2 regions of the Variovorax glucosi genome follow, and region 1 is predicted to be linked to the other one. Evidence: predicted binding sites of a transcription regulator. Region 1 holds the regulator's gene; the other holds the start of a gene.
The links. Region 1 encodes FNR, which switches genes on or off when oxygen is low (the NO sensors DNR and NnrR bind a similar motif). Its sites were predicted from a motif close to TTGATNNNNATCAA; they were not measured.
Positions count from the first base shown of each region.

Region 2: the regulator FNR is predicted to act here: its motif matches at 3,003-3,016, upstream of cydD (thiol reductant ABC exporter subunit CydD).

Region 1 is NZ_JBPJZE010000001.1:717,072-732,299, reverse strand. Features, by position in the region: gene ACSFA3_RS03555 (malonyl-CoA decarboxylase) at 1-199, shown strand, start outside; gene ACSFA3_RS03550 (Bug family tripartite tricarboxylate transporter substrate binding protein) at 255-1,253, shown strand; gene ACSFA3_RS03545 (malonate--CoA ligase) at 1,262-2,842, shown strand; gene ACSFA3_RS03540 (anti-sigma factor) at 2,829-3,581, opposite strand; gene ACSFA3_RS03535 (sigma-70 family RNA polymerase sigma factor) at 3,590-4,162, opposite strand; gene ACSFA3_RS03530 (DUF3455 domain-containing protein) at 4,260-4,823, opposite strand; gene ACSFA3_RS03525 (GNAT family protein) at 4,949-5,137, shown strand; gene ACSFA3_RS03520 (ZIP family metal transporter) at 5,289-6,155, opposite strand; gene ACSFA3_RS03515 (ferritin-like domain-containing protein) at 6,250-7,221, opposite strand; gene ACSFA3_RS03510 (catalase family protein) at 7,415-8,527, opposite strand; gene ACSFA3_RS03505 (YnfA family protein) at 8,656-8,979, shown strand; gene ACSFA3_RS03500 (zinc-dependent alcohol dehydrogenase) at 8,994-10,028, opposite strand; gene ACSFA3_RS03495 (NAD-dependent succinate-semialdehyde dehydrogenase) at 10,031-11,413, opposite strand; gene fnr (fumarate/nitrate reduction transcriptional regulator Fnr) at 11,475-12,191, opposite strand; gene hemN (oxygen-independent coproporphyrinogen III oxidase) at 12,377-13,747, shown strand; gene ACSFA3_RS03480 (sulfite exporter TauE/SafE family protein) at 13,751-14,566, opposite strand; gene ACSFA3_RS03475 (cell division protein ZapA) at 14,786-15,160, opposite strand; gene ACSFA3_RS03470 (DUF904 domain-containing protein) at 15,157-15,228, opposite strand, start outside.
Region 2 is NZ_JBPJZE010000001.1:1,048,102-1,063,329, forward strand. Features, by position in the region: gene ACSFA3_RS05000 (amino acid ABC transporter ATP-binding/permease protein) at 1-1,137, opposite strand, end outside; gene cydD (thiol reductant ABC exporter subunit CydD) at 1,239-2,789, opposite strand; gene ACSFA3_RS05010 (NAD(P)H-dependent flavin oxidoreductase) at 3,073-4,035, opposite strand; gene ACSFA3_RS05015 (acyl-CoA dehydrogenase) at 4,068-5,858, opposite strand; gene ACSFA3_RS05020 (electron transfer flavoprotein subunit alpha/FixB family protein) at 5,943-6,878, opposite strand; gene ACSFA3_RS05025 (electron transfer flavoprotein subunit beta/FixA family protein) at 6,881-7,630, opposite strand; gene ACSFA3_RS05030 (mechanosensitive ion channel family protein) at 7,767-9,026, opposite strand; gene ACSFA3_RS05035 (histone deacetylase family protein) at 9,059-10,012, opposite strand; gene ACSFA3_RS05040 (AAA family ATPase) at 10,087-11,007, shown strand; gene ACSFA3_RS05045 (DUF58 domain-containing protein) at 11,004-11,978, shown strand; gene ACSFA3_RS05050 (transglutaminase TgpA family protein) at 11,972-14,026, shown strand; gene mltB (lytic murein transglycosylase B) at 14,092-15,186, shown strand.

The DNA of each region.
Region 1 (15,228 bases):
CGCCCGCGTGGAGCGGCTCAATTGGGCCGGCGATCCGTCGTCGAAGGGCATGAAGCAGGCGTTCGGGCTGATGGTCAATTACCTCTACGACCTGAAGCGGCTCGACAAGCACCGTGCGTTGCTTGCCGACGGCAGGGTGTCGGTGTCGCGCAGCGTCGACGGACTCTTTCTGAAGGGAGCGGCGAAGAGCCAGAGCTGAAACGAGAGTGTGCGGAAATTTCAAATAACGAGACGACTCGACAGGAGACGACAAGATGATTCAGGACTTTCAAAGACGCGACTGGCTTCGATGGGCCGCTGCAGGCGCTGCGACCGCGACGTTCGGCCGCGCGACGCTGGCACAGACCGCCGCAGGCTGGCCGACGCGTCTGGTGACGATGGTCGTGCCGTTCCCGGCCGGCGGCGGCACCGACGCCTTCGCGCGGCCGCTGTCCGCGCATTTCACGCGTGCCGCTGGCCAGACGCTGGTGATCGACAACCGCGGCGGTGCGGGCGGCACCGTCGGCGCGACCATTGCCGCCAAGGCGGCGCCGGACGGCTACACCGTGTTCATGGGTGCTGTGCACCATGCCATCGCGCCGTCGATTTACCCGAAGCTGGACTACGACCTGGAGCGTGACTTCGTTCCGCTGATGCTCTTGGCCAACGTGCCTCAGGTGGTCGTCATCAATCCGAAGCGCGTGACTGCCACGACGCTGCAGGAATTCGTCGCGCAGGCAAAGCGCAATCCCGGCAAGCTCAACTACGCCTCGGCCGGCGCCGGCACATCGCACCATCTGGCGGGCGAGCTGTTCAAGCTGCAGACGGGCACCTTCATCACCCACATTCCGTACCGCGGTGCAGGCCCGGCGCTGCAGGACCTGATCGCCGGCAACGTCGACGTGATGTTCGACGGGCTCGGTTCTTCCGCACAGCACATCAAGGCCGGACGCATCAAGGCGCTGATGGTGGCCGGCGGCAAACGCAACCCGGCATTCCCCGACGTGCCCTGCGCCAGCGAGGTCGGTCTGCCCGACTACACCGTCACCACCTGGTACGGCCTCTGGACGCCGCGGGGCACGCCCGCCGATGTGCAGGGGAAGATCGTCGAGGACATGAAGAAGGCGCTGGCCGCCGACGACCTCAGGGCGATCTGGACCAACAACGGATCGGAAATCCCGAATGTCACGATGGCCGCTTTCGGCGGCTTCGTGAATGCGGAAATCAAGCGCTGGGCAGCCGTCGTCAAGGCGTCGGGCGCCAAGCTGGAGTAACCACACAAATGATCAACGCCAATCTTTTCGCCGCGCTTCGCGCTGCATTCCCTGCCGATCTCGACGCCGTCGCGGTCGAAACCGACGACGGTCTTCTCTATTCGTGGCGCGATCTCGACCATGCGAGTGCCAGGATCGCCAACCTGCTCGACGCACTCGAACTCGAACCCGGCGCGCGTATCGCGGTGCAGGTCGAGAAGTCGGTCGAGGCGATGATGCTCTACCTGGCGACGCTGCGCGCTGGCTATGTCTTCCTGCCGCTCAACACCGCCTATCGCGGCGGCGAGATCGCCTATTTCATCGGCAACGCCGAGCCGGCCGTCGTGGTCTGCAGCAGCGCGAATGCCGATTGGGTCGCGCCCATCGCGCAAGCCGCCGGCACCCGCCACATCTTCACGCTCGACGACGACCGCAGCGGGACGCTGCTCGAAGCCGCGGCGCAGTGCAGCGATTCGCACGCCGTGGCGCACAAAGCCGCCGACGACCTGGCTGCCATCCTCTACACCAGCGGCACGACCGGGCGCAGCAAGGGCGCGATGCTGTCGCATGCCAACCTGCATTCGAATGCCGCGGTGCTGAAGGATTACTGGGGCTGGACGGACGGCGACGTATTGATCCACGCGTTGCCGATCTTTCACGTGCACGGCCTGTTCGTCGCCATCCATGGCGCGCTCATCAGCGGCAGCAAGATGATCTGGATGAACAGGTTCGACCCGAAGCGCGTGGTCGGACGGCTGCCGGACGCGACGGTCTTCATGGGTGTGCCGACGCTCTACGTGCGCATGCTCGCCGAGCCGGGGCTCACGGAGGCGGCCTGCCGCAATATGCGCCTCTTCATTTCCGGCTCGGCGCCGATGCTGATCGAGACCTTCAACGACTGGAAGTCGCGCACCGGCCACACCATCCTCGAGCGCTACGGCATGAGCGAAACGGCGATGCTGACGTCGAACCCGTACCACGCAGTGCAGGGCGAGCGGCGCGGCGCGACGGTCGGTTTTCCGCTGCCCGGCGTGAACCTGCGGGTTCGTTCGGCGCCGAATGCCGACGAAGCAACAGATCCGGCAGCCGAGTCGCGCGATTGCCTGACCGACGAGATCGGCAACATCGAGGTCGCCGGCCCGAACGTCTTCTCCGGCTACTGGCGCATGCCGGAAAAAACCCGCGAGGAGTTCACCGCCGACGGTTTCTTCAAGACCGGCGACGTCGGCAAGATCGACGGCTTGGGCTATGTCACCATCGTCGGCCGCAGCAAGGACCTGATCATCAGCGGCGGCTACAACGTCTACCCGGCCGAGATCGAAGGTGCGATCAACGAGATGCCTGGCGTGGCGGAAAGCGCCGTCATCGGCGTGCCGCATCCGGATTTCGGCGAGGTCGGCGTGGCGATCGTGACCGCGCGGGCCGGGTCGACAGTGGATGCGGATGCAGTGCTGGCCGGCCTCAAGGCGCAGCTCGCGAATTTCAAGATTCCGAAGCGCTGCTTCGTCGTCGGCGAGTTGCCGCGCAACACGATGGGCAAGGTACAGAAGGCGCTGCTGCGCGACGAACACAAGGCGCTGTTCACGCCAGCGGCAGCTACAGCACCTTGACCGCGCGGCCGATGAACTGGATCGGCCCGGTCGGCCGGTCGATCGGCGAGCCGGCGGCCGGCTCCAGTGTCAGCTCGAACAGCTGATCGGCTTCGAGCGGTGGCAACTGCTCGATCGGCACTCGGATCGAGCGACCTGGCGTCACCAGGCCAAGCGACACCGGCCCGCGCCATGCGTTGGCCTTGGTCCAGAACTGCAGCGACCTGCCTTCGGGCACCGGCTGGTTGCCGAGCGGTATCAGGCTGAGCTGCTGCGCACCGCCGCCCGCGGGTCGTGCGCCGGTCTGGACGACCCAGCCGGGCGCCTTGTCCGCCGGAGCGACCAGCACCACCATGTATTGCGGCGCGGCCGGCGCGAACGAGCGGGTCACCAGTACGGCGGCCATCACGGCTGCGGCAGCGAAACCGGAGCCTGCGAGACCACGCCACAGCTGCAGGCTGTTCCACCAGCCGGTGCGCAGCTCCGATCTGGCCGCCTGCTTGGGCGCCGCTGCGACGTGCATATTCGACATCGGCTCGACGCTTCTTGCGATGCGTGGCCACAGCGCCTGGGAAGGGTCGGCCGGCGGCACAAGCGCTACGAGCGGATGCAGCCTGACTTCCCACGCATCGACTGCGGAGCGCAAGGCCGCATCGCCGGGCAGCCGTTGCTCGACATCCGCACGCTCGACAGACGACAGCGTGCCAAGCACATACTCGCCGGCCAGCGCCTGGATGTCGTCGTCGGGACGAGGATTCATCGAATCGGTCATGCCATGCATTCCCGCAGCGACCGCATGCCGCGCTGGATCCAGGCCTTGACGGTGCCAAGCGGATTGCCGGTGCGCGTGGCGATCTCGCCGTGAGAGCAGCCGTCGACGTAGGCCAGCACGATGCATTCGCGCCGACCGTTTTCCAGTTGTTCGAGACAGGTATCGAGCCGTCCGAGCGAGACACGGACTTCGCCGGCATCGGTGGTTTCGGCATGTGCGGCGAGCGCCATGTCGTCCTGAAGCGCCGCCGTGGCTTCTTCGTCGACATGCACGTCGCGCGAATTGCTGCGGACCCAGTTGAGCGCCGCATGGCGGACCACGCTGTAGATCCATCCGCGGGCGGCACCGCGCGTGGCGTCGAAGGTCATGGCGCGCTGCCAGATGCTGACGAAGGCGTCGTGGAGCACGTCCTCGGCATATTGGCGCTGGCGAACGATGCGCAGCGCAACGCCGAGGAGGTAGCGGCTCTCGCGCTGGTAGATCCGCGCGAGTGCCTGCCGATCTCCCTGGGCGCAGGCGAAGAGCGCGGCTTCATAGTCGAAATCTTCGGAGGCTTGAGGGGGCGACAAGGGGCGGTCACTGGAGGTGGGGGAGCGTCGATGTTAGTCGAGCGCTCTCTGGTGCCGCCTCGGTGACTGCCCTGTATCCGTCGTGCCTTGATGGCGCTCAGGACGCCTTGTAGAAGATGTAGTCGGCCTGATACTTGACGGTCGTCTTCTGACCCTTCGTCATGGGCGTGCAAGGCGTCATCGGTGCGACGCCGCCAGTCAGCGCGACGCGCTGGATGTAGGTCACGCCGGTCATCGCGCCAGTGCCCATGGCCGGGTTGGCCTTGACGAGCTGGTAGGGGAGGCTGGTCGCGCCCGATGGTGCGACGGCGACCTGCGTGGCGGTCAGCTTGGAGCCGTCGTTCGATTCCCAGGTGGCTGGCGGGCCGTAATACTTGCCGACCAGCTTGCCGCTGCGATCGCTGAGGGTGGCGTTCGGGCCGACGAACACCCATTCGGTCTGGCCGGGCATGTTCGCCTTGTCGCGGCATTCGTAGGTGATGTCGCCGGCGCCGACGGTTTCCATCGCGACCTTGTTGCCTGCCGGTACCTGAATGGTCGGCGGCAGGCTGGCCTGCGAAAACATCGGGGCGGACATGCCCATGTTGCCGCAGGCGACGAGGAGGGCGGCTGAAGCGGCGACGGCCGAAACTGCGACGGTGCGGAAAGCGTTGCGATGCATGAGAAGCTCCTGAATGGGATCGGACGGTTGGTAGAAAAGCCAGCAGCGTTGACTGCTATGAGGTACTACCCGGCCGAATGGCTTCTGGATGCAGGCAGGCGCAGATTTATTTTGAAAGAGACTTCATGGAAATCCGTCGGTTCGTTGAAGGCGAAGAGGCTTCGCTCTTCCGTGTCTTCTTCAGCGCAGTTCATCGGGTCGCTTCCCGCGACTACACGCAGGAGCAGGTGGCCGCATGGGCGCCAGAAGATATGGACATGTCAGCCTGGGCCGAGCGCATGCGCACCATTCGATCATTGCCGATGTGCCCGTAGGCTACGACTATCTGTCTGTTGGAAGTTTTTCAGCAGATGTCGGCCAGACCGCAGAGCCGTTCTTCGCATACTACGGCTTTCACATTGTCGAACGCCGGAGGCCTGTTCGGCGCGGCGTAACACTGCACAACGCGCTGATGCGCAAATCGCTTCAGCCCAGCGCCGTGTCCAGCAACATCATCACCACGAACCCAAGCATCAGCCCACCCGTCGCATAGGCCTCATGCCCTTGACGATGCGACTCCGGGATGATTTCGTGACTGATTACGAACAGCATGGCGCCTGCGGCCAGCGCCAGGCCCCACGGCAGCAGACTCGCCGAGATGCCTATGACAAGCACGCCGAACACGGCAGCCAGCGGTTCGACCAGGCCCGACAGCACGCCGAGCCCCGCCGACTTCACCCGGCCGTAACCGACGCTGCGCAGCGCAAGCGCGACAACCATGCCTTCGGGCACGTCCTGGATCGAAATGCCGGTTGCCAGCGCAGTTGCGCCGACCGGGTCCGCGCCGGCGTAGGCGACCCCGATCGCCAGGCCTTCGGGAAGGTTGTGCAGCGAGATCGCAAGCACGAACAGCCAGACGCGCTTCATCGCCTTCGCGGCGGGACCTTCGAGTCCCTTGACGAAATGCTCGTGCGGCACGAGCCGGTCGATGGTAAGCAGGGCTGCGGCACCGATCAGGATGCCCATGCCGACGATGCCGCCCGCACCCCAGCTGCCTGCACCGCCGGCCTTGGCAGCGGCCAGCGCCGGAATCACGAGAGAAAAAGAGGTCGCAGCGAGCATGACGCCGGCGCCGAAGCCCAGCATGGTGTCATAGGTGCGCTGCGAGAATTGTTGGGAAAGCAGCACCGGCACAGTGCCAAGCGCCGTCGCGAATGCCGCAAAAAGTCCGCCGAGCAACGCGCCTTTCATGCGCGCATCGCCAGCTGCGATCTGCGAAGCGGTCTGCCAGCAGACGATGGCGATGCCGGTCAGGACCACAGCCGCACCGACGCGCAGCTGCCAGGTACTCATGATCGAAGCCGGCCCCGGAACCGCGATCAGCGTCGCATCGGTCGTTGCGGGGTTTGTTTCCAAGGTCGACTCCTGAGTAAAGACTGTCAGCGCGTCAGACGAATGCCGAACTGGTGTTCAGTGTGCCGTTGACGCCGTTCGGGAAGAAACCGCCGCGCATGCTTGCGTCCTTCGTGAGGTAGACGATATTCAGCACGTCACCCGGCGTGCGACTGTAGGCGATACCGTTCGCGTCGAGCGGAACGATGTTCGACGTGTCGGCAGTGCCGGTGATGCCCTGATCCACATCGGTCGACGCATCCAGCGAATCGCGCGCATTGGAGATCGCATCGGCGCTTGTACGCAGCGACGGGGTCTGCAGCCCCTTCGAGTACAGAACCGTACGCACAAGGCCGGCGTGATAGGCCTCTGCGGCAAGGATGCCGGCGGCAGCTTCGAGGTATGTCTTGTTGGTGATCAGCGGCGCGGCGCCCTTGTATGCGGTGACGCCGACATCTTCGAAGATGAACGCGCCGAGAAGAAAAGCCTCATCGCTGGCATACGGATCGAATGCCTGGCCGGCCGTGATCAGGCCGGCGGCCACGGCTGCAGAAGAGAAGGCACTTCCGACGCTGGCGCTGACGTCGATGGTCGGTTGTGCAACCGCCGCGCTGCCGAGTGCGGCGCGCAGGAAACGCACGTGGTCTGCCTCGTCCTTGGCGATCTCGCGTGCATATTGCGCAACGATTGGATCCTTGAACGGCACTTGCCGACCGCCGAAGACCGTGCCGCGCGTGCCGGTACCGCCGAGCTGGCTTTCCGGAAGTCCGACGCCGAAGACTGCATATTGGTAGAACTGCGCCTCGAGGTACTCGAGATTGAGCGCGAAGTTGAGGATGTCCACGTCCGTCGGACCGGTGGTCGACTGGCCGATGGCATTGTTGCCTCCGCCGCCGCAGGCCGCCAGGATGGCGCCGCCCGCCATGCCGGCCGCGTAGCCGCTGCTCTTGCGGAAGAAATTGCGTCGTTCAGTCCGCTTCTCGGTCTGTTTCTGCAATATGTCGAGGGTTACAGCATTTCCAAGCATTTCATCTCCTGCGCGGCGCGCTTCGTTCCCGTCGCTGTCGCCGCATTACGTGGACCGCCGCAACACGGCGTGCTGCGGAACCTGATCAGGCAGCCGGACTTCCGGTCGCCTGAGGTGACTACGGCGCCTGCCGCCCTGTAGATTCAGAAAAGTCGGTAAACGGATGTATCCGACGCTAAGTTCTTGCGTGCGGTCAGTCCGGTAGCACGGTCGATGCGGTCGGCTCTTCGGGCGTCACGCCGTTCTGCGTGTTGCGAAAACGTGCGCTCACTTCGTAAGCCGTCTTGCGGACGCGCATCACGGAGCCGATCGGACGATGGGCAGCAAGCGCGTGCCATGGTGCGAAAGACATGCCGTCGTCGACCGCACGCGCACGTGCCTCGCTCCATGAAACCTGCGGCTTCGCGACGATGCGGCCGACCGTGACGAACGGGCTAAGGTCCTGCGGCCATTCGACCGAGGCATCCTCGACGGGCATGGCCTCGATGTCGGTGCAGAGTTGCACACGGATCTCCCATACGCCGCCCTGCTGCGCAAAGTGCGACAGCACTTCTTCGCGCAGGCCGTTCGGACGGTCGCTCAGGTCGACAGGTGCATCGGTAAGCGCCGTGAGTTCGGGCGACACGGGCGCTATCGACAGCTTTGCCATGTAAGGGCCGTAAAGCATCGGAACCTGAGTAAAGAACGTTTCGCCGAGGATGTTGGTTTCGGGGTGTCCGCCCATGGTCTTCAGCAGGCCACTTTCTCCACCGGCCTTTTCGACGATGGTTTCCAGGCCGCGCAATGCGGCAGCCAGCACTTTCTTCAGGCCCGGCGCCTTGTCGGTCGTGGACGCGAGCAGCTTCAGCGGCCGGAGGAATGCCTTGGCTGTCGGCGCACTGAACACCGGGCCGTTGACCATCAGAAAGTCCTGCGTGGTGCCGCTCTCCGCGCCGGCTGCCCGCTCGCCTTCGACGCCGAGAATCTTGATCGACAGGCCGCGCGGCGTGGAAATCGCATCGTCCAGCAGGTCGCCAGGCGATGTGGAGAAGCGCATGACCACCGGGTAGTTGCCGGCCTTCGCGAACAGGCCCTGGGCCAGCGTCGGGGGCAGGCCGGCCGGAATCTGCAACTCTGCCATCAGCAGGCCGTGGCTTTTGGCATGGACGCTGCGATAGGCATGACCTTCGTCCTTGTGGACGATCGAGGCGATCTTCACCAGCGTTTCTTCCAGTTCCTGGGTGGTCTGGGCTTCGTCTTCTTCCAGCGATTCGTAGGCCGGCTGATAGAGCAACGGCTCCGTGGTGCTGAGCGTGAGGTCGGACATCGGCAATCCTTTTGGTCGTTGTAATTCGACCGGAGTATTCGAGTCCGGGATCCGGTTCGTGTCAGGAAGCACGGCCCCCACCTGTCGGACAGCGCAGCACAGTTGATCGGGTCACTACCATCTGCGCCATGAAGACCATAGCGCTTTACGTCGTGACCGCATTGGCGGAAATCGTCGGTTGTTACTTGCCCTGGCTCTGGCTCAAGCAGGACAGGTCGGCGTGGCTGCTGCTGCCCGCCGCCGTGTGCCTGGCGCTCTTCGCATGGCTGCTCAGCCTGCACGAAGCCGCCGCCGGTCGCGTGTATGCGGCGTACGGCGGCGTTTATATCGGCGTGGCGATCCTGTGGCTCTGGGCCGTCGACGGCATCCGGCCGACGCCCTGGGATGTGGCCGGCACCGTGGTGGCGCTGGCTGGCATGGGCATCATCATCTACCAGCCGCGCATTGGCTGAAGCGCGTCAGCGCGTCACTCCTGGCGGAAATCGATCACCACGCGCGACGGCACTTCGCCGTGCGCCAGTCTTGCGAAGACATCGTTGATGGCCGACAGCGGCTGCAGTTCGATATCGGCCCTGACCTTGCCCTCGGCCGCGAAGCCCAGTGCTTCCGCCATGTCCTGCCGTGTGCCTACGAAGGAGCCGCGGATGGTGATGCAGTTCGCCACCACGTCGAACAGCGGCGTGGGGAATTCGCCCGGCGGCAGGCCGACCAGCACGCAGGTGCCGCGCTTGCGCGTCATGCCGACGCCCTGTTTGAAGGCGGCCAGCGACGGCGCCGTGATCAGCACGCCATGCGCACCGCCGCCGGTCGCCAGCTTCACGGCTTCGATCGGGTCGCCGACCCTGGCATTCACGACCGCATCGGCGCCCAGCTTCGTGGCGTGCGCCAGTTTGCCGTCGTCGATGTCGACCGCGCAGACGTGCAGGCCCATCGCCTTGGCGTACTGCACCGCGAGATGGCCCAGCCCGCCGATGCCGGAAATCACGACCCATTGACCCGGTGTCGCTTTCGTCTCCTTCAAGCCCTTGTAGCTGGTGACGCCGGCGCAGATCAGCGGCGCCGCCTCGACGGCCGACAGGCCGGCCGGCACGTGCGCGACGTAGTTCGGATCGGCGAGGATGTATTCGGCGAAACCGCCGTTTCTGGTGTAGCCGCCGAATTGCGCCTCGGCGCAGACCGTTTCCCAGGCGGCAAGGCAATGCTCGCAGTGGCCGCAGGCCGAGTAGAGCCATGGCACGCCCACGCGGTCGCCTTCCTTCACGGCACTGACCCCTTCGCCCAAGGCTACGACGATGCCGATGCCTTCGTGGCCCGGAATGAACGGCAGTCCGGGCTTCAGCGGCCAGTCGCCGCCGGCGGCATGGAGATCGGTGTGGCAGACGCCGCATGCCTCGGTCTTCACGAGGATCTGGCCCGGGCCGGGCACGGGGACTTCGACTTGCCGGAGTTTCAACGGTTGGCCGAAGGCTTCGACGACGGCGGCTTGCATGGTGAGCGACATGATCAGACCGGCGCGTCGAGATGGACGGTGCGAACCAGCTTCTTGTTCACGAACTCCTGGATGCCCATGTTTCCGAGTTCTCTTCCGTAGCCGGAATCCTTGATGCCGCCGAAGGGCAGTTCGGCATCGGTCCAGTCGATGTTGTTGACGAACATCATTCCGGTGTCGACACGGCTCGCCACACGCTTGCCGCGCGCCTCGTCTTTCGTCCAGACCGAGCCGCCGAGGCCGAAGTCGGAATCGTTGGCCAGCGCGACGGCGGCGTCTTCGTCCTTCACGCGGAAGAAAGAGACGACCGGGCCGAAGAACTCGTCGCGGAAGGCCGGGTTTTCGGGTGCGATGTCGGCCAGGATCGTCGTTTGCATGAACGAGCCCGGACGGTCGATCCGCTTGCCGCCCATCAACAGCTTCGCGCCGTTGGCGACAGCGCCGTCGACCTGCGCTATCAGCTGCAGCAGCGCGCCTTCGCTGGAAAGCGGGCCGTGCGTGGTGGCTTCGTCCATCGGGTCGCCGGCCTTCAGCTTCGAAAGCGCCGCTGTGAATTGCGCAAGGAACGCGTCGGCGATCGACTCGACGACGATGAACCGCTTGGCCGCGCAGCAGGTCTGTCCGCTGTTGTACATGCGGCCCCAGACGGCCCACGGGATCGTTTTCGCGAGATCGGCGTCTTCGAGCACGATGAAAGCGTCGCTGCCGCCGAGTTCCATCGACGACTTCTTCAGGTTCCGCCCGGCACGCGCGGCGACGCTGCGTCCGGCCGCGACGCTGCCGGTCAGGGCGACGCCCTTGATGCGCGCATCGTCGATTACTTGCTCGGCTTGCGCGTGCGAGATCAGCAGGTTGGTGTAGGCGCCAGCGGGCGCGCCGGCGTCGAGCAGCAGTTTCTCGAAGGCGATCGCGCACTGGGGCACGCAAGCGGCGTGCTTGACCGCCAGCACATTGCCCGCCATGAGCTGCGGACCTGCGACGCGCGCGAGCTGATAGAAGGGGAAGTTCCAGGGCTCGACGCAGAACAGCACCCCGAACGGGCTGCTTTGCATGTGCGCTTCACCGGCTTTTGGGTTCAGCTTCACCGGTGCCAGGAACGATTCGGCATGGTCGGCGTAGTAGTCGAGGATGTCCGCGCTGAAGCTCACCTCGCCGCGCGCCTCCGAAATCCGCTTGCCCATCTCCAGCGTCGCCAGCTTCGCGAAGCGGTCGACATCCGTGCGGAGCAGCGCGGCGGCCTTCTTCAGGATCGCGGCGCGCTCGGCGTAGGCGGTGGTCTTCCAGGTCTGGAAACAGGCGTCGGCGGCGGCGAGCGCCGTCTCTAGCCGTGCGCTGCTGAAATGCTCGAAGCTCGCGATGAGCTTGCCGTCGTTGGGGTTGATGCTTTCGTAGGCCATTGGGTTTCCTCACACAAAACCCCAAGTTACGTCCGCACTCACGGAGCGATGTTGACCCAGGTCAGCAAACCGGCAGATTCACGATTCGCTTCAGCGCGTCCTGCGACACGATGCGGATGTGGCGCTGCTGCACTTCGACGACCCCGTCCTCGACGAACTTCGATAGCGTCCGGCTCACGGTTTCCAGCTTCAGTCCTAGATAGCTGCCGATTTCCTCGCGCGTCATGCGCAGCACCAGCTCCGACGAAGAGAATCCGCGCGCATGCAGGCGCTGCACCAGATTCAGCAGAAACGCCGCCAGCCGCTCCTCGGCGCGCATGCCGCCCAGCAGCAGCATCACGCCGTGTTCGCGCACGATCTCGCGGCTCATGATCTTGTGCACATGGCGTTGCAGGGCGGTGATTTCGCGCGAGAGCTCCTCGATGCGGTCGAAAGGCATCACGCAGACTTCGGAGTCTTCCAGCGCAACCGCGTCGCAGGTGTGGCGGTCGTTGACGATGCCGTCCAGGCCGATGATCTCGCCCGCCATCTGGAAACCGGTCACCTGGTCGCGGCCGTCCTCGGCCGTCACCCGGGTCTTGAAGATTCCGGTGCGGATCGCGTAGAGCGACGTGAAGCGCTCGCCGGCATGGAACAGCGTTTCGCGCCGCTGCACCTTCCGGCGGATCGCGACGATGTCGTCGATACGCTGCAGTTCCGCCGGCTGAAGCCCGATCGGCATGCAGAGCTCGCGCAGGTTGCAGCTGGAACAGGCGACTTTGATGGCTTCTGGGGTCATGGCAGGCGGGGGACTCGGTGCTGTGTTCGCGTATGCGATCTGCTGCAACGTCAAGGCCCCACCGGATTGTGTTCCAACTGTTAAACGCAATGCCTTGATTCAGATCAAGCAAAGTGCGCGCGCTTCGGCGCAAAGTGGACGGCACACCTCCAAAGCTACTTCAGAAGCCATCTCCGAAGCCCCGCATGCCGACCCTCCACAACCCCGCATCCGCCGACGTTCCCGGTCCGCGCTACACGTCCTATCCGACAGCCGATCGCTTCGTCGAAGCGTTCGGCAGCGACGACTACATGCAGGCGCTGCAGCAGCGAAAACACAGTGCGCGGGTGTTGCCGCTGTCGCTCTACGTCCATCTGCCGTTCTGCTCATCGCTCTGCTACTTCTGCGCCTGCAACAAGATCGTGACGCGTCATCCGGAGCGGGCAGACGAATACCTCGGCTATCTGGCACGGGAAATCGAACTGCAGGTCGCGCAACTCGGCCGGGGCGCGACGGTGAGCCAGCTTCACCTCGGCGGCGGCACGCCGACCTTCCTCGACGACGCGGCGCTCGGGCGGCTGATGGCGATGCTGCGGGACAACTTCACGCTCGCACCCGACGGCGAATACGCGATTGAGATCGATCCGCGCACCATTGATGCGGGCCGTCTCGCGCACATCAAGGCACTGGGCTTCAACCGGCTGAGCTTCGGCGTCCAGGATTTCGATCCGGCCGTTCAGCGGGCGGTGCACCGCATCCAGCCGGCGGAGCAGGTCTTCGATCTGGTCGCCGAGGCGCGAAGCATCGGCTTCGCTTCGATCAACGTCGATCTCATCCACGGCCTGCCGCTGCAGACGGCCGATTCGTTCGACCGGACACTGGCGCAGATCTGCACGCTGCGCCCTGACCGCATCGCGCTCTACGCCTACGCGCACATGCCCGAGCGTTTCAGGGCGCAGCGTCGCATCGATGCGAACGAACTGCCGGAATCGACGGCGAAGATCCGCATGCTGTCGCGTTCGATCGCGACGCTCAAGGCCGAAGGCTACGTCTATATCGGCATGGACCATTTCGCGCTGCCGGGCGACGCGCTCGCCGTCGCCAAGCGACAGGGCAGGCTGCACCGCAACTTCCAGGGCTACAGCACGCAGCCCGACGGCGATCTGCTGGCGCTGGGCGTGTCGGCGATCGGCCGCATCGGCGCGACCTACAGCCAGAACGCAAAGACGCTGGAGGAATACTACGACCTGGTCGAACAGCGCCGACTGCCGGTAGTGCGCGGGTTGGCGTTATCTCGCGACGACGTGCTGCGACGCGCGGTAATCATGGCTCTGATGTGCCAGGGGCAGGTCAGCTTCGAGTCGATCGCGCTCGGTCACCTGATCGACTTCAAGAGTTACTTCGCGAAGGAAATCGAGGCGCTGAAGCCGCTGGTCGCGCAAGGTTTCGTCACCGTCGGACCGCACGACATCGAAGTGACGCCGACCGGCTGGTTCTTCGTGCGGGCGGTGGCGATGATTTTCGATCGTTACCTGCAGGTCGACCGCGACCGCGCACGCTACTCGCGGATCATCTGAAGTTCAGCCGGTCAGCCCTTTCCAGAGCATGTACGCGGCCAGCAGATAGAGCAGGCTGGCGAACACGCGCTTGAGCTTGCCGACCGGCAGGCTGTGAGCGGCCCGCGCGCCGAGCGGCGCCGTCAGCACGCTACAGGCAGCGATCACGCCCAGCGCCGGCAGCCATATGTAGCCGAAAGCGCCTTGCGGCAGCCCTTGCACCGACTGGCCGCTGATGACGTAACCGGCCACGTTCGCGACTGCGATCGGAAAGCCGAGCGCCGCGCTTGTCGCGACTGCGGCGTGGATCGAGACGTTGCACCAGGCCATGAACGGCACGCTGATGAAGCCGCCACCCGCGCCGACCAGTCCGGACACGAACCCGATGACGCCGCCCACCGTGAGCTGACCGGCGGTTCCGGGCATCTGGCGCGCCGGCTTGGGCTTGCGGTCGAGAAACATCTGCGTCGCCGAGAAGCCGACGAAAAGAGAGAAGACGATGGCCAGCACGGAGCCCTTGAGCAGCGCGAAAACGCCGAGGCTGCCCGCCAGGCTGCCGATGACGATGCCCGGCGCCAGCCGGCGGACGATGTCCCATCGCACTGCGCCGCGCCTGTGGTGTGCGCGCACGCTGGATATGGAGGTGAAGACGATGGTCGCCATCGATGTGGCGATGGCCATCTTGACGGCGAGATCGGCCGGAACGCCGCGCTGGCCGATGATGTAGGTGATGAACGGCACCATCAGCATGCCGCCGCCGATGCCTAGCAATCCGGCCAGAAATCCGCTGACGAGCCCGAGTGCGGCGAGTTCGGCGATCAGCGAAGGTTCTAGCAACATAAGGTGTCTGCGGATGTGCACCGGACCCGCATCCTGAACCAGGGTTCAGGTGGGCGAGGGCAGCAAGACTTCGGGTTCATCTGACGCGAGATGATCACGCCCATCGAGCGATGTACCAAGCCCGGCTCCGGAGAGCATTGGAACAAGGAAATATTAAGCCCGACACACACCGCAGACACTTCGGATTCTAGGCGCCGATACGGCGGCGTGCGTATTCATTCAGAGCAAATGACTGTCGCCGGCAAGGGCTTGGTCCAGCCGCTGGACCAATTGGGCTGCACGTGCTTCGTCGGTATCGGGGTGCGAAGCGTCGCCGTTCGCCGAGTCATCCGCGCTCTCCGACTTCTCCGCTGCGGCCACCGCCATGGTGATCAGCGCAGCAGACGTCGCAGCCACCTGCTGGCCCAGGTCGTAGGCCAGGTTGAGCGATGCGAGCACGGCGATGCGGTCTCGCGCGCGCACCTTGCCGGCATCGCGGATCTTGCACATGGCGGTGTCTACCCGCTCGACCGCCTCGCGCAGTTCGGCTTCGCCGCCCTCGGGGCAGCCGAGCAGATAGTTCTGGTCCATGATCTGGACTTCGATCTGTTTCATGAGGCGGTGGAATCCTGCGGAGGAGTGGGAGACGCGTGCGGCGCATCGGCCGGAAGTCGCTGAAGGAG
Region 2 (15,228 bases), 330 kb from region 1:
CGACTTGCCGGCGCCGCTGGCACCGATCAGCGCGACGCGTTCGCCGGCGCAGACGGTCAGCGAAATGTCGTGCAGCGCGTCGATTCGGCTGCCGGCGTGAGCGGCGGTGACGCGATCGAAACGGACCGCTGAAGTCGCTTTTTCGGGTGTTATCGGAGCGAAATCGTCCGCCGCCATGCGCGGCGCGAGGCGACGCACGGCCAGCCAGGTCCGACCGGCTTCCAGCGCACCGCGGCGCAGCGCAGCAAAGGGCTCGGTCGCCGTCAATGCGATCAGCAATGCCAGCACCGCGGCCGGCACACCGATGGTGCTTCGCTCGACCAGCAGACCGACGGCCAACAGCACAGCGGTCAACGTCAGCGTGCCAGCCAGACCGAAAGCGAATCCGGCGCTCGTGTCCAGCCGGTTGAGCGCCAGATCGGCACGCGCGAGCCGCGCATCGGCGGCGGCCAGCGCATCGCACTGCGCGCTGAGCCGGCCGGCCATCGCAAGCTCGGTCTGGCCGGCGATCAGGTCCACGGTGCGCTGGCGCAGTGCCTCGATGGCCTGAGCGCGCCGCACGGCTGCCGGGTGCGCGAGGCGCGACACCGTCCAGGCGATGCCCCAGCCGGCGCCGACCAGCCACAGCGCCAGTCCGATGCCCAGCCACAGATGCATCGCGCCGAGCACGATGCCGGCCAGCAGCGCTGCGCCGAGCGCGGCGAATGCGGGAACCATCAGGCGCAGGTAGAGCGATTCGAGCGCGTCGATGTCGGCGGTGAGACGAAACAGCAGCCGTGCCGGACGCGCCAGCAACTGCCGCGCTGCATCGGGCCGGGCCCAGCCGCGGAACAGGCGTTCGCGCAGATCCGCCAGCGCGGTGAAGGTGGCGTCGTGCGTCACCAGCCGCTCGCCGTAGCGCGACGCCGTGCGGCCGAGCGCGAGCAGCCGGATGCCGGCCGAGGGCATGAAGACATCGAACATCAGCGCGGTCGTGGTGCTTGCTCCCGCGATGGCGGTGGCGGTGATGAACCAGCCCGAAAGCCCGAGCAGCGCCATGCCGGCCAGCACCGTGAGCGCAGCCATCGCGGCGCCGAGCGCGAGGCGACGCGGGGCGCTGGAGAGGAACGACTGCAGCACCACGCGCAGTTCCCGCATCCGGCGGTGGCGAGAAGGCAACACGGGCTGCGCAGGCGGCGCAGGTCGCGACGCCGGCTCCCGATCCATCTCGGAAACAGGAATGGGAATGGCGCGGGCGTTCATGCGACAGCCTCCAGACGGATCACGCGGTCCATGCGTGCCGCGAAAACAGGGTCGTGCGTGACCGCGATCAGCGTCTTGCCGCGCGCGAGTTCGATCAGCGCATCGGCGACGCGCCCGGCCGTTTCTGTGTCGAGGTGCGCGGTCGGTTCGTCGACCAGCAGCAGATTCGCGTGCGACGGCGCAGCGATGCGGGCCAGCGCCAGCCGCGCCGCTTCGCCGCCCGACATGCCGCTTCCGCCCTCGCCCAGCGCGACACCGGGATGCGCCTGCGCCACGCTGCCGAGGTCGGCGATGCGCATCGCCGCATCGACCTGCGCGCGGTCGATGCCGGCGCGGCCGAGCGACACGTTGTCCTGCACCGAGCCTGCGAAGACGTGCGGACGCTGGCCCATCCAGCCGATCCGCCGGCGCAGCACAGCGGCCGAGTCGGGCGTCAGATCGACGCCGCCGATCGCGATGTCGCCCGCCGTCGCCGGGACGAGGCCGGCGATCAAACTCAGCAGCGCGGTCTTGCCAGCGCCGCTCGGACCCGTCACCGCGACGTGTTCGCCAGCGGCGATTCGCAGATCGAAGCCGTGGAAGACGGCGGATTCGCCGGCGTGGACGAAATCCAGGCCTCGAATTTCGACGGACGGCGCAACGCCTGACGATGCAACCTCGCCGTGAGCCTGCGCCGGCGCGTCGACCATCCGCAGACCGCCGTCTGAAAGCTGCTCCAGCGCATCGAGCGCCGCCTCGCCCGCGGCGCGGTCGTGCCAAACGGCCGAGAGTTCACGCAGAGGATCGAAGAATGCAGGTGCCAACAACAGCACGAAAAAGCCTTCGCCCAGGCTCAGCGGCCGGCCCCAGGTGCCAAAAGTGAAGGCGCCCAGCAGCGAGAAACCGATGTAAGCGGCAACCATCGCCACGCCCAACGCAGAGAACAGTTCCAGCAAAGCCGACGACAGGAAAGCGATGCGCAGCACGGCCATCGTCCGGCGGCGCAGCGACTGCGCAGATTCGCCCAGCCGACGAGCAGTGACGTCGACCGCGCCGAGAGAGCGCAGCGTCGCCAGGCCGCGCAGACGATCAAGCAGAAACGCGTTCATTCCTCCCAGCTCGACCAATTGCGCCTCGCTCATCGCCTTGGCGCGCCAGCCGACGATGGCCATGAACATCGGGATCAGCGGCGCGGCGATCAGCAGGACCAGCGCGGCCACCCAGGAGAACCAGGCAATGACGGGGATGAAGACCAGCGGCACCAGCATCGCGCGCCGGCGGGCAGGCTGAAAGCGCGCCAGATAGGGCACCAGCGCTTCTGCCTGCTCGGCGAGCACGCTGGCGGCAAGCCCGGAAGCCGGGCGGCTGCTGTCGAGCGGCGACCGTGCGGCCAGAGCCGACACCGCCCGTGCGCGAACAGCGGAAAGCCGCGACCTTGCCGCGCCGAAGACCTGCCGTGAACCCCAGGCTTCGCAGGCGGCCCGCAACACGCCGAGCATCAGGAAACCGATGGCGGGCAGCAAGACCGCGCCGAAACCCAGGCCGTCTCGCAAACCCTGGGTCGCCATCGCGAGAAGCGCGGCCTGAGGCAACCACACCAGGGCAGCGCCGCCTTGAACCCACGCACCAAACCTGACCGACACTGCTGCCGTCGCGCCTGCCACGCCCACGGCAGGTGCGCGCGAGACGGGTGCAGGGAGCGATGCGGAATGGCGGTTCACTTTTTAACTTCTTGAATTTTCAGTATTTACTGAAATTACATGAAGTCTAGCGACTGCGCCTTGTCCTGGATCAAGGAAGTGTGTGAAACCCGCTTGGCGAGGCGGTCAGCTGATTTTTAGATTTGGTGCGTTAGAGCGCCAGCCGCTGGCGCGCCGCCTGGTATTCGCGCTTCAGCTTGTCGATGAACACCGCAGCCGATGTCACTTCCCCGATCGCGCCGATGCCCTGCCCCGAGCCCCAGATGTCCTTCCAAGCCTTGGCCTTGGCACCGTCGCCGCTGGCGAAGTTCATCGTCTTCACGTCGCCTTCGGGCAGGTTCGCCGGGTCCATGCCGGCCGCCACGATGCTCGGCGCGAGATAGTTGCCGTGCACGCCGGTGAAAAGGTTCGAGTAGACGATGTCGTCCGAATCGCCGTCGACGATGGCTTGCTTGTAGGCATCGCTGGCACGCGCTTCCTCGGTCGCGATGAAGGCGGTGCCGATGTACGCGAAGTCCGCGCCCATCGCCTGCGCTGCCAGCACCGCGTCGCCGCTGGCGATGGAGCCCGACAGGGCGATCGGGCCGTCGAACCACTGGCGGATTTCCTGGATCAGCGCGAACGGGCTCTTCACGCCCGCATGCCCGCCAGCGCCTGCCGCAACCGCGATCAGCCCGTCGGCGCCCTTCTCGATCGCCTTCTTCGCAAAGGTGTTGTTGATGATGTCGTGCAGCGTGACGCCGCCATAGCTGTGCACCGCCTCGTTCACGTCGACGCGCGCGCCGAGCGACGTGATGACGATCGGCACCTTGTACTTCACGACCATCGCCATGTCGTGTTCGAGCCGGTCGTTGCTCTTGTGAACGATCTGGTTGATGGCGAACGGCGCGGCCGGCTTGTCGGGATTGGCCTTGTCGTATGCGGCAAGCTCTTCGGTGATCTCGATCAGCCAGTCTTCGAGCTGGGCTGCGGGACGCGCGTTGAGCGCGGGCATCGAACCGACGACGCCGGCCTTGCACTGGGCGATCACCAGCTTGGGCGTGCTGATGATGAACAGCGGCGAACCGATGATCGGCAGCGGCAGGTTCGCGAGCACGGGAGGAAGTTTGGACATGGACCGGTCTCCGTTTTATTTGTTGGTTGTTCTCAGAACGCGTCAAGGGCCATCGCCGTCACACTGTCCGAACCGTCGACGATGCTGTCGCGCACGGCCGGCGCCTTGTTCAGGATGTGCTCCGCGTAGAAGCGCGCGGTCGCGATCTTGGCCTGCATGAACGCGGTTTCGGTGCCGGTCGCAGCGAGCCTCTCGGCGATCAGCAGCGAGCGCGCAATTTGCCAGCCGGCCATGAGATTGCCGGCAAGCATCAGGTACGGCACGCTGCCCGAGAACACGGCGTTCGGCGCCGAGCGCGTCCTGGCTGCAACGAACTCGACCACGTCGACGAAGGCTTCGCGTGCCGCTTTCAGGCGCCTGCATACAGCCAGTGCATCGGCGCTGCCGCTCTCGGTCAGCTCGACCTCGGTCGACGCGATCTGCTGCGCGATGGCCTTGGCCGACTGCCCGCCGTCGCGCGCCGTCTTGCGGCCGACCAGGTCGTTCGCCTGGATGGCCGTCGTGCCTTCGTAGATCGTCAGGATCTTCGCGTCGCGCAGGTACTGAGCCGCGCCGGTCTCCTCGATGAAGCCCATGCCGCCGTGCACCTGCACGCCGAGCGACGCCACTTCGAGGCTCATCTCGGTGCTGTAACCCTTGATCAACGGCACGAGAAATTCGTAGAAGGTCGCGTTCTGCTTGCGCGCGTCGGCATCGGGATGGTGATGCGCCGCGTCGTAGGCCGCTGCGGCGACGCTCGCCATCGCGCGGCAGCCCTCGGTGTACGCGCGCATCGTCATCAGCATGCGACGCACGTCCGGGTGATGGATGATCGGCGCGCTCGCAGGCATCGAACCGTCGACCGGGCGGCTTTGCACCCGATCCCGTGCGTAGGTCACCGCGTGCTGATATGCGCGTTCGGCGATGGCGATGCCCTGCACACCGACCGCGTAGCGCGCCGAATTCATCATGATAAACATGTACTCGAGGCCGCGGTTCTCCTCGCCGACCAGATAGCCGACCGCACCGCCGTTGTCGCCGTACTGCAGCACCGCAGTCGGCGAGGCCTTGATGCCGAGCTTGTGCTCGATGCTCACGCAATGCACGTCGTTGCGCTCTCCGATCGCACCGTTGGCACCCACCATGAACTTCGGCACCACGAACAGGCTGATGCCCTTCACGCCCTCCGGCGCGCCGGTCACGCGAGCCAGCACGAGATGCACGATGTTCTCGGCCATGTCGTGCTCGCCGTAGGTGATGTAGATCTTGGTGCCGAAGACCTTGTAGGTGCCGTCGCCCGCAGGCTCGGCCCGGCTGCGCACCATCGCCAGATCGCTGCCGGCCTGCGGCTCGGTGAGGTTCATGGTGCCGGTCCACTGTCCGCTCACCAGCTTGCCGAGATACGTGGCCTTCAAGTCGTCGGAGCCGGCCGTGAGCAGTGCCTCGATGGCGCCATCGCTCAGCAACGGACACAGCGCAAAGCTCATGTTGGCCGAGTTCAGCATCTCGACGCAGGCAGCGCCGATGGTCTTCGGCAGGCCTTGCCCGCCGAAATCGACCGGATGCTGCAAGCCCTGCCATCCACCCTCGGCGTACTGCGCGAAGGCCTGCCTGAATCCAGGCGTGGTCGTGACCTTGCCGTCCTTGAACGAAGACGGATTGCGGTCGCCTTCGACGTTCAATGGCGCGACGACGTCCTGGTTGAAGCGCGCGCATTCCTCCAGCACCGCCTGCGCGGTTTCAAGCGTGGCATCCTCGAAGCCGGGCAAGCGGGCGATCTCGTCGATGCGCGACAGATGTTCGATGTCGAACAGCATGTCCTTGACGGGTGCGATGTAGTTCATGTCTTGTCTCCAGATGAAAAAAAGGCATCGCGAACGATGCCTCTCTTCTTGCCGTGAGCCTCGAGGCTCATCGGAAAAACGGGCTCAGAGCGACTTGGTCAGTTCCGGCACGGCGACGAACAGATCCGCCACCAGTCCGTAGTCGGCCACCGAGAAGATCGGCGCCTCCTCGTCCTTGTTGATCGCGACGATCACCTTCGAATCCTTCATGCCGGCCAGATGCTGGATCGCGCCCGAGATGCCGGCAGCGATGTAGAGCTGCGGTGCGACGATCTTGCCGGTCTGGCCCACTTGCCAGTCGTTCGGCGCATAGCCCGCATCCACCGCAGCGCGGCTCGCGCCGAGGCCGGCGTTGAGCTTGTCGGCCAGCGGCGCCATGACTTCGGCGAACTTCTCAGAGCTGCCCAGCGCTCGGCCACCCGACACGATGATCTTCGCCGCCGTCAATTCCGGACGTTCGCTCTTGGTGACTTCACGCCCGACGAAGCTCGACTTGCCGCTGTCGGCCACGCCTTCTGCTGTTTCGACGGTGGCGCTGCCGCCGGTTGCCGCAGCCGCGTCGAAGCCGGTGGTGCGCACGGTGATCACCTTGATCGCGTCGCTGCTCTGCACGGTGGCGATGGCGTTGCCAGCGTAGATCGGGCGCTCGAAGGTGTCGGGCGCGTCGACCTTGGTGATGTCGCTGATCTGGGCGACATCCAGCTTGGCTGCGACACGCGGTGCGACGTTCTTGCCGTTGGCGGTCGACGGGAACAGGATGTGGCTGTAGTTCGACGCGATGGCGAGCACCTGAGCGGCGACGTTCTCGGCCAGGTTTTCCGCCAGGCTCGGGCTGTCTGCGACGATCACCTTGCTGACGCCGGCAATCTGCGCGGCGGCATTGCCGGCTTCGGCGGCGTTTGCGCCGGCCACCAGCACGTGCACATCGCCGCTCGCGCAGGCGATGGCCGCAGTCACGGTGTTGAGGGTCGCGGGCTTGACGGTCGCGTGGTCGTGTTCGGCGATAACAAGTACGGTCATGGTCAGATCACCTTCGCTTCGTTCTTCAGTTTGTCCACGAGTGCGGCCACGTCGGCCACCTTGATGCCTGCTCCGCGCTTCGGCGGTTCGCTGACCTTCAATGTCTTCAGGCGCGGCTTGACGTCGACGCCCAGGTCTTCGGGCTTGAAGACGTCGAGCGTCTTCTTCTTGGCTTTCATGATGTTGGGCAGCGTGACATAGCGCGGCTCGTTCAGGCGCAGGTCGGTGGTGACGACTGCCGGCAGCGTAAGCGTCAGCGTCTCGGCGCCGCCGTCGACTTCGCGGGTCACGGTGACTTTGCCGTCGGCGACCTCGACCTTCGAGGCGAAGGTGGCCTGCGGCAGATCGGCCAGCGCGGCAAGCATCTGGCCGGTCTGGTTGGCATCGTCGTCGATGGCCTGCTTGCCGAGGATCACGAGCTGCGGTTGCTCCTTGTCGATCAGCGCCTTGAGCAGCTTGGCAACGGCCAGCGGCTGGAGCTCTTCGGTGGTCTCGACCAGGATCGCGCGGTCGGCGCCGATGGCCATCGCAGTGCGCAGCGTCTCCTGGCACTTCGTGTCGCCACAGGAGACGGCGATGATCTCGGTGACGACGCCCTTTTCCTTGAGGCGGACCGCTTCTTCAACGGCAATTTCGTCGAAGGGATTCATGCTCATCTTGACGTTGGCGATGTCGACGCCGCTACCGTCGGACTTCACGCGCACCTTGACGTTGTAGTCGACGACGCGTTTGACTGGGACCAAAACCTTCATTGGGTTGACTCCGTTGATTTGCAAAACATTCTAGAGGCGGTGTTTTCAGGGCGGTGTCCGTTTCGATCACCCCCGTAAACCCGCCGATGAATTCAAAAAAGAACGATCGTTCTTTTTTCAGAATTATAAAGAATCTTCATGTGGCCTCCGATGCCGATGCCAATGGCACCGTCGCCACGAAGCCTTCGGGCAGCGACGCCACGCGCAGCACGCGCTGCGGATACGGAATGTCGACACCGGCAGCGCGCAAGCCTTGGAGGATCGCGATGTTGATCGCAGAGCGGACGTTGTCCTTTCCCTTGTCCGGATCGGCGATCCAGAAGTTGAGAACGAATTCCAGCCCGTCGGGCGCGAACGTGGTCAGGTAGGCGACCGGCGCCGGCTCGGCCAAAACGCGCGCCTGTGCCGTCGCCGCGCCGGTCAATATGGCCAGGACCTGTGCCACGTCGCTGTCGTAGCCGACGACGATGTTCGTCGTGATGTTGAACTTGAGGTCGGCCAGCGACAGGTTCTCGACACGGCTGGTGATGAGCGATTCGTTCGGCACGATGGCTTCGCGCCCGTTGCCGGCGCGGATCAGCGTGTAGCGGGTCTTGATGTCGGTGATGCGGCCCTCGAAGTTGTCGACCTTCACGTTGTCGCCGATGCGGATCGAGCGTTCGAGAAGGATCACGAAACCGCTCACATAGTTGGCCGCCAGCTTCTGCAGGCCGAAACCCAGACCGACGCCCAGCGCGCCGCCGAGCACCGACAACGCCGTCAGGTCCACACCCACCGCCGACAACGCGAACAGCATGCCGATCAGCAGCAGCAATGCACGGACCGCGTTGGACGCCACCCGGCGCATGGACAGATCGGTCACGTGCGTCCGCAAGACGCGCTTCTCTATGGTCGACGCGATCCACAGCGCGATCACCAGCACCAGACCGGCCGACAAGGCGCCCTGCAGCATCATCAGCACGCTCACCCGGGTCTTCCCGAAAGCCAGCGTGATCTGGTCAAGCTCGACAAGCACAGGCTGCAGCAGGCCGACGATCCACAGCACCGCGCCGACCCAGGCGACCCAAGACACCGTGCGCTCGACCAGCGCCACCAGCGCCGAGCCCGGAAACACCGCGCGCATCACGCGGGCGATGAGCCGGATGACGACCAGCGAGACGAACACCGACACCGCGATCCGCAGCACCACGACCACCTGGTACTCGAGTGCCCAGCGCCGTGCCAGATCGGTGAAGACCAGCGCCAGCAGCGGGAACATCAGGCCGTCGAACACGCGCGCGCCGAACCAGATCGAGTCCTTCGGCTGGTCGCGTCCGAACCAGCGGCTCAGACCCCAGGCCAGACCGACGCAGGCGGCGAGTGCGGCCAGTTCGACCCAGACGCTTCGAGCCTGCATCTGTCCCAGGCGCTGCAGGAAAGCGTCGAGGTTCAAAGGTCGGCCAGCACGCGGATATGTGCCTCGACGCTGGTCGCCAGCGCATCGAGGTTGTAGCCGCCTTCGAGCATCGACACGATGCGCCCCTTCGCGTGTCGCTGGGCCACGCCGCGCACGCGCTCGGTGATCCAGGCGAAATCGTTTTCGTTGAGCCGCAACTGGCCGAGGTCGTCGTCGCGGTGGGCGTCGAAACCGGCGCTGATGAAGATCATCTGCGGCTTGAACTCTTCGAGCCGCGGCATCCACATCATCTCGATCAGTTCGCGCACGTCCATGCCTTTCGTATATGCGGGCACGGGTACGTTGAGCATGTTCGCGGCCGGATGATCGAAGTCGCCGAACGGATAGAACGGGTGCTGGAAGATGCCGACCATCAGCACGCGCGGATCGCCGGCCAGGATGTCTTCGGTGCCGTTGCCGTGATGCACGTCGAAGTCGACGACGGCCACGCGTTCCAGTCCGTGCACTTCGAGTGCATGTCTTGCGGCGATGGCCACGTTGTTCAAAAAGCAGAACCCCATCGCCTGTTCTCTGCACGCATGGTGACCGGGCGGCCGCACGGCGCAGAAAGCGTTCTCGAGCTCGCCGGACATCACGGCGTCGGTCGCCGCGATGGCAGCGCCAGCGGCCCGACGCGCAGCCAGCACGGTGTAGCGCATCAGCACGGTATCGGGATCGAGCAGCGCATGCGCGGGACCGCCAACGGATTCGTCCGCGATCAGTCGCTGGCTGAGTTCTTCGAGATGTTCGAGGTGCGCGACGCTGTGGGCGCGCGTGATTTGCGGGAGCGTGGCGAGCGGTACGTCGCCGCGTTCGAGGGCATCGCCAACGCCGGTCAGCAGCAGCCGGTCTTCGATGGCGTCGAGGCGTTGCGGACACTCGGGGTGCCCGGCGCCCATGTCGTGCTTCCGGCAATCGCGGTGGGTGAAGTAGCCAGTTTTTCCCATGTCTCGGTCGTCTGCGACCTCACGCGGCGTGGGGCCGGCGGGCCTTGCGGTATTGTTTGCATATGGATACAAAAATGGACGTTGCCGCGAAGCTCGCCAGTTTGCTCGGTCAGCTTAACACGGTGATCGTGGGCAAAGAGGCCCAGGTCAGGGACTGCGTGGCGTGTCTTCTGGCAGGCGGCCACCTGCTGATCGAGGACGTTCCGGGGGTCGGAAAAACGACCCTGGCGCATGCGCTCTCCCACACCTTCGGGCTTCAGTTCTCGCGTGTCCAGTTCACCGCCGACTTGATGCCGGGCGACCTGTCGGGCGTCGCGATCTACGACCGCGGCCAGCAGGCTTTCGTCTTTCATCCGGGACCGATCTTCGCGCAGGTGCTGCTTGCCGACGAGATCAACCGCGCCAGCCCCAAGACGCAGAGCGCGCTGCTCGAAGCGATGGAAGAAAAGCAGGTCACGGTCGAAGGCGAAACCCGCCCGCTGCCGACCCCCTTCTTCGTCATCGCGACGCAGAACCCGCACGACCAGCTTGGCACTTTTGCGCTACCGGAGTCGCAGCTGGACCGTTTCCTGATGCGGATTTCGCTCGGCTATCCCGACCGCGCCGCAGAACGCGAACTGCTCTCCGGCGCGGACCGCCGCGAGATGCTCGCCACGCTGCCAGCGCTGCTCGATGCGGGCGAACTCAAGGCGCTGCAGCAGCGCGTGCAGCAGGTCCACGCAGCGCCGCCGCTGCTCGACTATCTGCAGGACCTGCTCGCCGCCACGCGCAACGGCCGCTGGTTCCTTCAGGGCCTGTCGCCGCGTGCGGGCATCGCGATTCTGCGTGCAGCCAAGGCGCAGGCGCTGCTGGCCAATCGGGCTTACGTCGCGCCCGACGATGTCCAGGCGGTGCTGCCGCAGACGGTCGCTCATCGCGTCACGCCGGTCGGCGATGCCGGTCGCGGCGCTTTCGAACAGGTGCGCGCGATGATTGCCGCGGTCCCTCTTCCGTGAATCCGCTTGCGGCCGTTCGCAGGCGTCTCGACAGCTGGTTCCTGTCGCGCCGGCCGCCATCGGACACGCTCGAACTCACGCAGCGCAACGTCTACATCGTGCCTTCGCGCGCCGGCTGGATGCTCGGCGCGACATTGCTGGTGCTACTGGTCGCGTCGATCAATTACCAGCTCAATCTCGGCTACCTGCTGACTTTCCTGCTGGCAGGCTGCGTCGCGGTCGGCATGCATGTCGGCCACGCGACGCTGCGCGGACTCACGCTGCATCTGATGCCGCCGGAAGCGCAGCATGCGGGCAGCGCGGCGATGCTTCGCGTCGTGCTGCACAACGCGCGGCGCAGCGTGCGCTTCGGCATCGGACTGTCGGTGCGCGGGAGCGGGCAATGGGCATGGAGCGACGTGCCGGCGCAGGGCAGCGAATCTGTCGCGGTCGCATTCCTGCCCGAGCGGCGTGGCCTGCATCCGGTGCCGCCGCTGACCGCCGAGACCCGATTTCCGCTGGGCACCTTCCGCATCTGGACCGTATGGAAACCGGCTGCGCAGCTTCTCGTGTATCCGGCGCCTGAAGCCAGCCCGCCGCCGTTGCCCGTCGGTGAAGCGCTGTCCGGCGACGCCGCCGCTGCCGCATCGCGTACCAGTCTTGCGGGCGAGTACGACGGCGTGCGCGCATACCGCCGGGGCGACCCGCTGAAGCTGGTCGTCTGGAAGAAAGCTGCACGCGCACAAGCAGCCGGATCGAGCGAGCTGGTCAGCCGCGACACGCAACACGCTCAGCGCGACGAACTCTGGCTCGACGCGCGGGACGCGAATCTTCCCGATGCAGAAGCCCGCATCTCGCGCCTCTGCGCGTGGGTACTGATGGCGGACCGGCTCGGCCTCGACTACGGCCTTCGCATCGGCGGACGCACGCTGAAGCCATCGCAAGGCGAAGCGCATCGCCGTGCCTGCCTGGAGGCATTGGCGACATGTTGACCATCTCTTGGCTCCGACGACTGGAAGCGTTGCCGCGCGAAGCACGCGACACGCTGTTCCTGCTGTGCGTGATCGCGCTGATCGTGCTGCCGCAGGCCGGCACGTTGCCGCTCGCCTGCGTGCTGCTCACGCTCGTCGCGTTGCTCTGGCGCGGCTGGATCGCCGTGCAGGGCAGGCCGCTGCCGGGCATGCGCTGGCGTGTCGCTTTGCTCGCGCTCGGGCTGTTCGGCGTCTTCGCGGCGCACAAGACGCTGTTGGGCCGGGATGCGGGCGTGACGCTGGTGATCGTGCTGCTCGCGCTCAAGACGCTGGAGATGCGCGCGCGGCGCGATGCCTTCGTCATCTTCTTCCTGGGCTTCTTCGCGATGCTCACGAACTTCTTCCATTCGCAGTCGCTGACGACCGCTTTCGTCATGCTGCTGGCGCTACTCGGACTGCTGACCGCGCTGGTCAATGCGCACAAGCCTGTCGGCCGGCCGCCGCTGGCTCAGTCGGCTCGCACGGCTTTCACGATGGCGCTGCTCGGTGCGCCGGTGATGCTGGCGCTGTTCATGCTGTTCCCGCGCATGGCACCGCTCTGGGGAACGCCGAACGACGAGATGACCGGGCGCAGCGGGCTTTCGAACACGATGCGCGTCGGCACCATCGCGCGCCTCGCGCTCGACGACGGCATCGCGGCGCGCATTCGCTTCGACGACGGCGCGATTCCGTCGCAGCGCTCGCTGTATTTCCGCGGACCGGTGCTGTCGGATTTCGACGGTCGCCAATGGACTGCGCCGGCACCGTGGGAGCGCGGCTTCCTGAGTGCGGAACTGCGCGTGCGCGGCGAGCCCCTGCGCTATGAAGTCACGCTCGAACCGAGCAACCGGCCGTGGCTGCTGGCACTCGACGTACCGCAGCAGGCGCCCGATGTACCCGGCATGCGCGTCGTGACGACGCCCGATCTTCAGCTGGTAGCGAACCGCCCGGTGGGCGATCTGCTGCGCTATCGCGTTGCGAGCTATCCGGACTTCGAGAGTGGCCCGGTGCGACGGACGGCCGCGCTGGAACGCTACGTCGCGTTGCCGGCCGGTACGAATCCGCGAACCGCTGAACTCGCGGCGCAGATGAAGCGCGATCCCGCCCTCGTAGGCGCCGGCACGCCCGGCTACGTGCAGGCCGCGCTTGAGCGCCTGCGCACAGGCGGCTACCTCTACTCTTTGGAACCCGGCGTCTACGGCGACGATACAGCGGACGAATTCTGGTTCGACCGCAAGGAAGGCTTTTGCGAGCACATCGCTTCGGCTTTCGTCGTGCTGATGCGCTCGCTCGACGTGCCGGCGCGCATCGTTACCGGCTACCAGGGCGGCGAACTTAACGGCGTCGATGGCTTCTGGGTGGTGCGGCAATCCGATGCGCATGCATGGGCCGAAGTGTGGGAAGCCGGCAGGGGCTGGGTGCGGATCGACCCGACCGGTGCCGTCTCTCCCGGGCGCGTCGGTGCCTTCCAGCGACTGGCGCCGCAGCCCGGCTTCTTCGCCGACGCGCTCGGCACCATGAGCCCCACGCTGGCACAGAACCTGCGCGCCGCCTGGGAAGCCGCCAACAACAGCTGGAACCAGTGGGTGCTGAACTACACGCAGAGCCGCCAGCTCGATCTGCTCAAGAACCTCGGCTTCGAGACGCCGAGCCTGCAGGACCTGGCGATCGTGCTGCTCTGGCTGCTGATCGCCGTATCCGTCGGCGGCGCGGGATGGACGCTGTGGGAACGATCGCAGCACGATCCGTGGCTGCGCCTGCTCGGACGTGCGCGTGCGAAGCTGGTCAAGGCCGGCCTCCCGCTACCCGATGCCGCACCGCCGCGCCGCATGGCGAATGCAGCCATTGCGCATTTCGGCGAATCCGCGCGACCGGCTCACGACTGGCTGCTGAAACTGGAGGCGCAGCGCTATGCGGCGGCTTCGGACGAAAGAGGCAGCGGCGCCGGTGTCGCATCCTTGCGCGGCGAGTTCCGCCGCATCTCCTGGCCGGCGCGCCGTCGAACGCCCACCATCGAAACTGCGCAATGACACCCCACAGCCGACGCATCCGCTTCGGCACAATCGACCCGATGCAACGCCTCCCACCGACAGCCATGCACAAAGCCTCTTTCACCGCGCTGGCAGCTGCGCTCGTCGCCCTCCTCGCCTGCTCCTTGCCTGCGGTCGGTCACGCCCAGAAAAACGCCCGCAGCAACGCCACTCCCGCTGCGAAGAAAACGGCGCCCGGCGCACCGCTCTACGCCACCCGCGACGACGCGATGCTTTTCGCCGATGACGTGGCCGCGCGCCGCAACCTGGATCGCGACTGGGTGCGCCGCACCATCGGCGGCGCCCGCATGCTGCCGAACGTGCCGCGCCTGATGCTGCCGGCACCGCGCGGCACGGCCAAGAACTGGCGCGTGTACCGCAGCCGCTTCATCGACCCGGTCCGCATCGCCGCCGGCGTGAAGTTCTGGCGCGACAACGCAGCCACATTGGCGCGCGCCGAATCGACCTACGGCGTACCGCCGGAAATCATCGTCGGCATCATCGGCGTCGAGACGATCTACGGTCGCAACATGGGCAGCTTCCGCGTCATCGATGCGCTGGCGACGCTGTCTTTCGACTTCCCGCAATCGCATCCGCGCGCGGCCGAGCGCGAAGCATTCTTCCGCGGCGAACTCGAGAGTTTCCTGAGCATCGAGAGCCGCACGTCGCACGACCCGATGACGCCTGTCGGCAGTTACGCCGGCGCGATGGGCATGCCACAGTTCATGCCGAGCAGCATCGCGAAGTACGCGGTGGATTTCGACGGCGACGGGCGCATCGACCTGGTGAACAACCCGGTCGACGTGATCGGTTCGGTGGCGAGCTACTTCAAGGCGTTCGGCTGGCAGCCCGGCATGCCGTCGACGTTTCCGGTGAGCTTCGACACGGCGCGGCTGAAGATGCCGGTGCTGATGGAACACGACATCAAGCCGACCTTCAGCGCGGACAGCTTCATGGCAGCCGGCGCGGTGCTTCCGCCGAAAGCGCAAACGTTCCCCGGGCTGCTGGCGTTGATCGAACTGCAGAACGGCGACGAGGCGCCGAGCTATGTCGCCGGAACGCAGAATTTCTACGTGATCACGCGCTACAACTGGAGCAGTTATTACGCGATGTCGGTGCTGGATCTGGGGAATGAGGTCAAGGCTGTGCTGGGGCAATAGCAAGACCTTAAGGACCTACGTTTCGTTTACTTCGAATTTCGT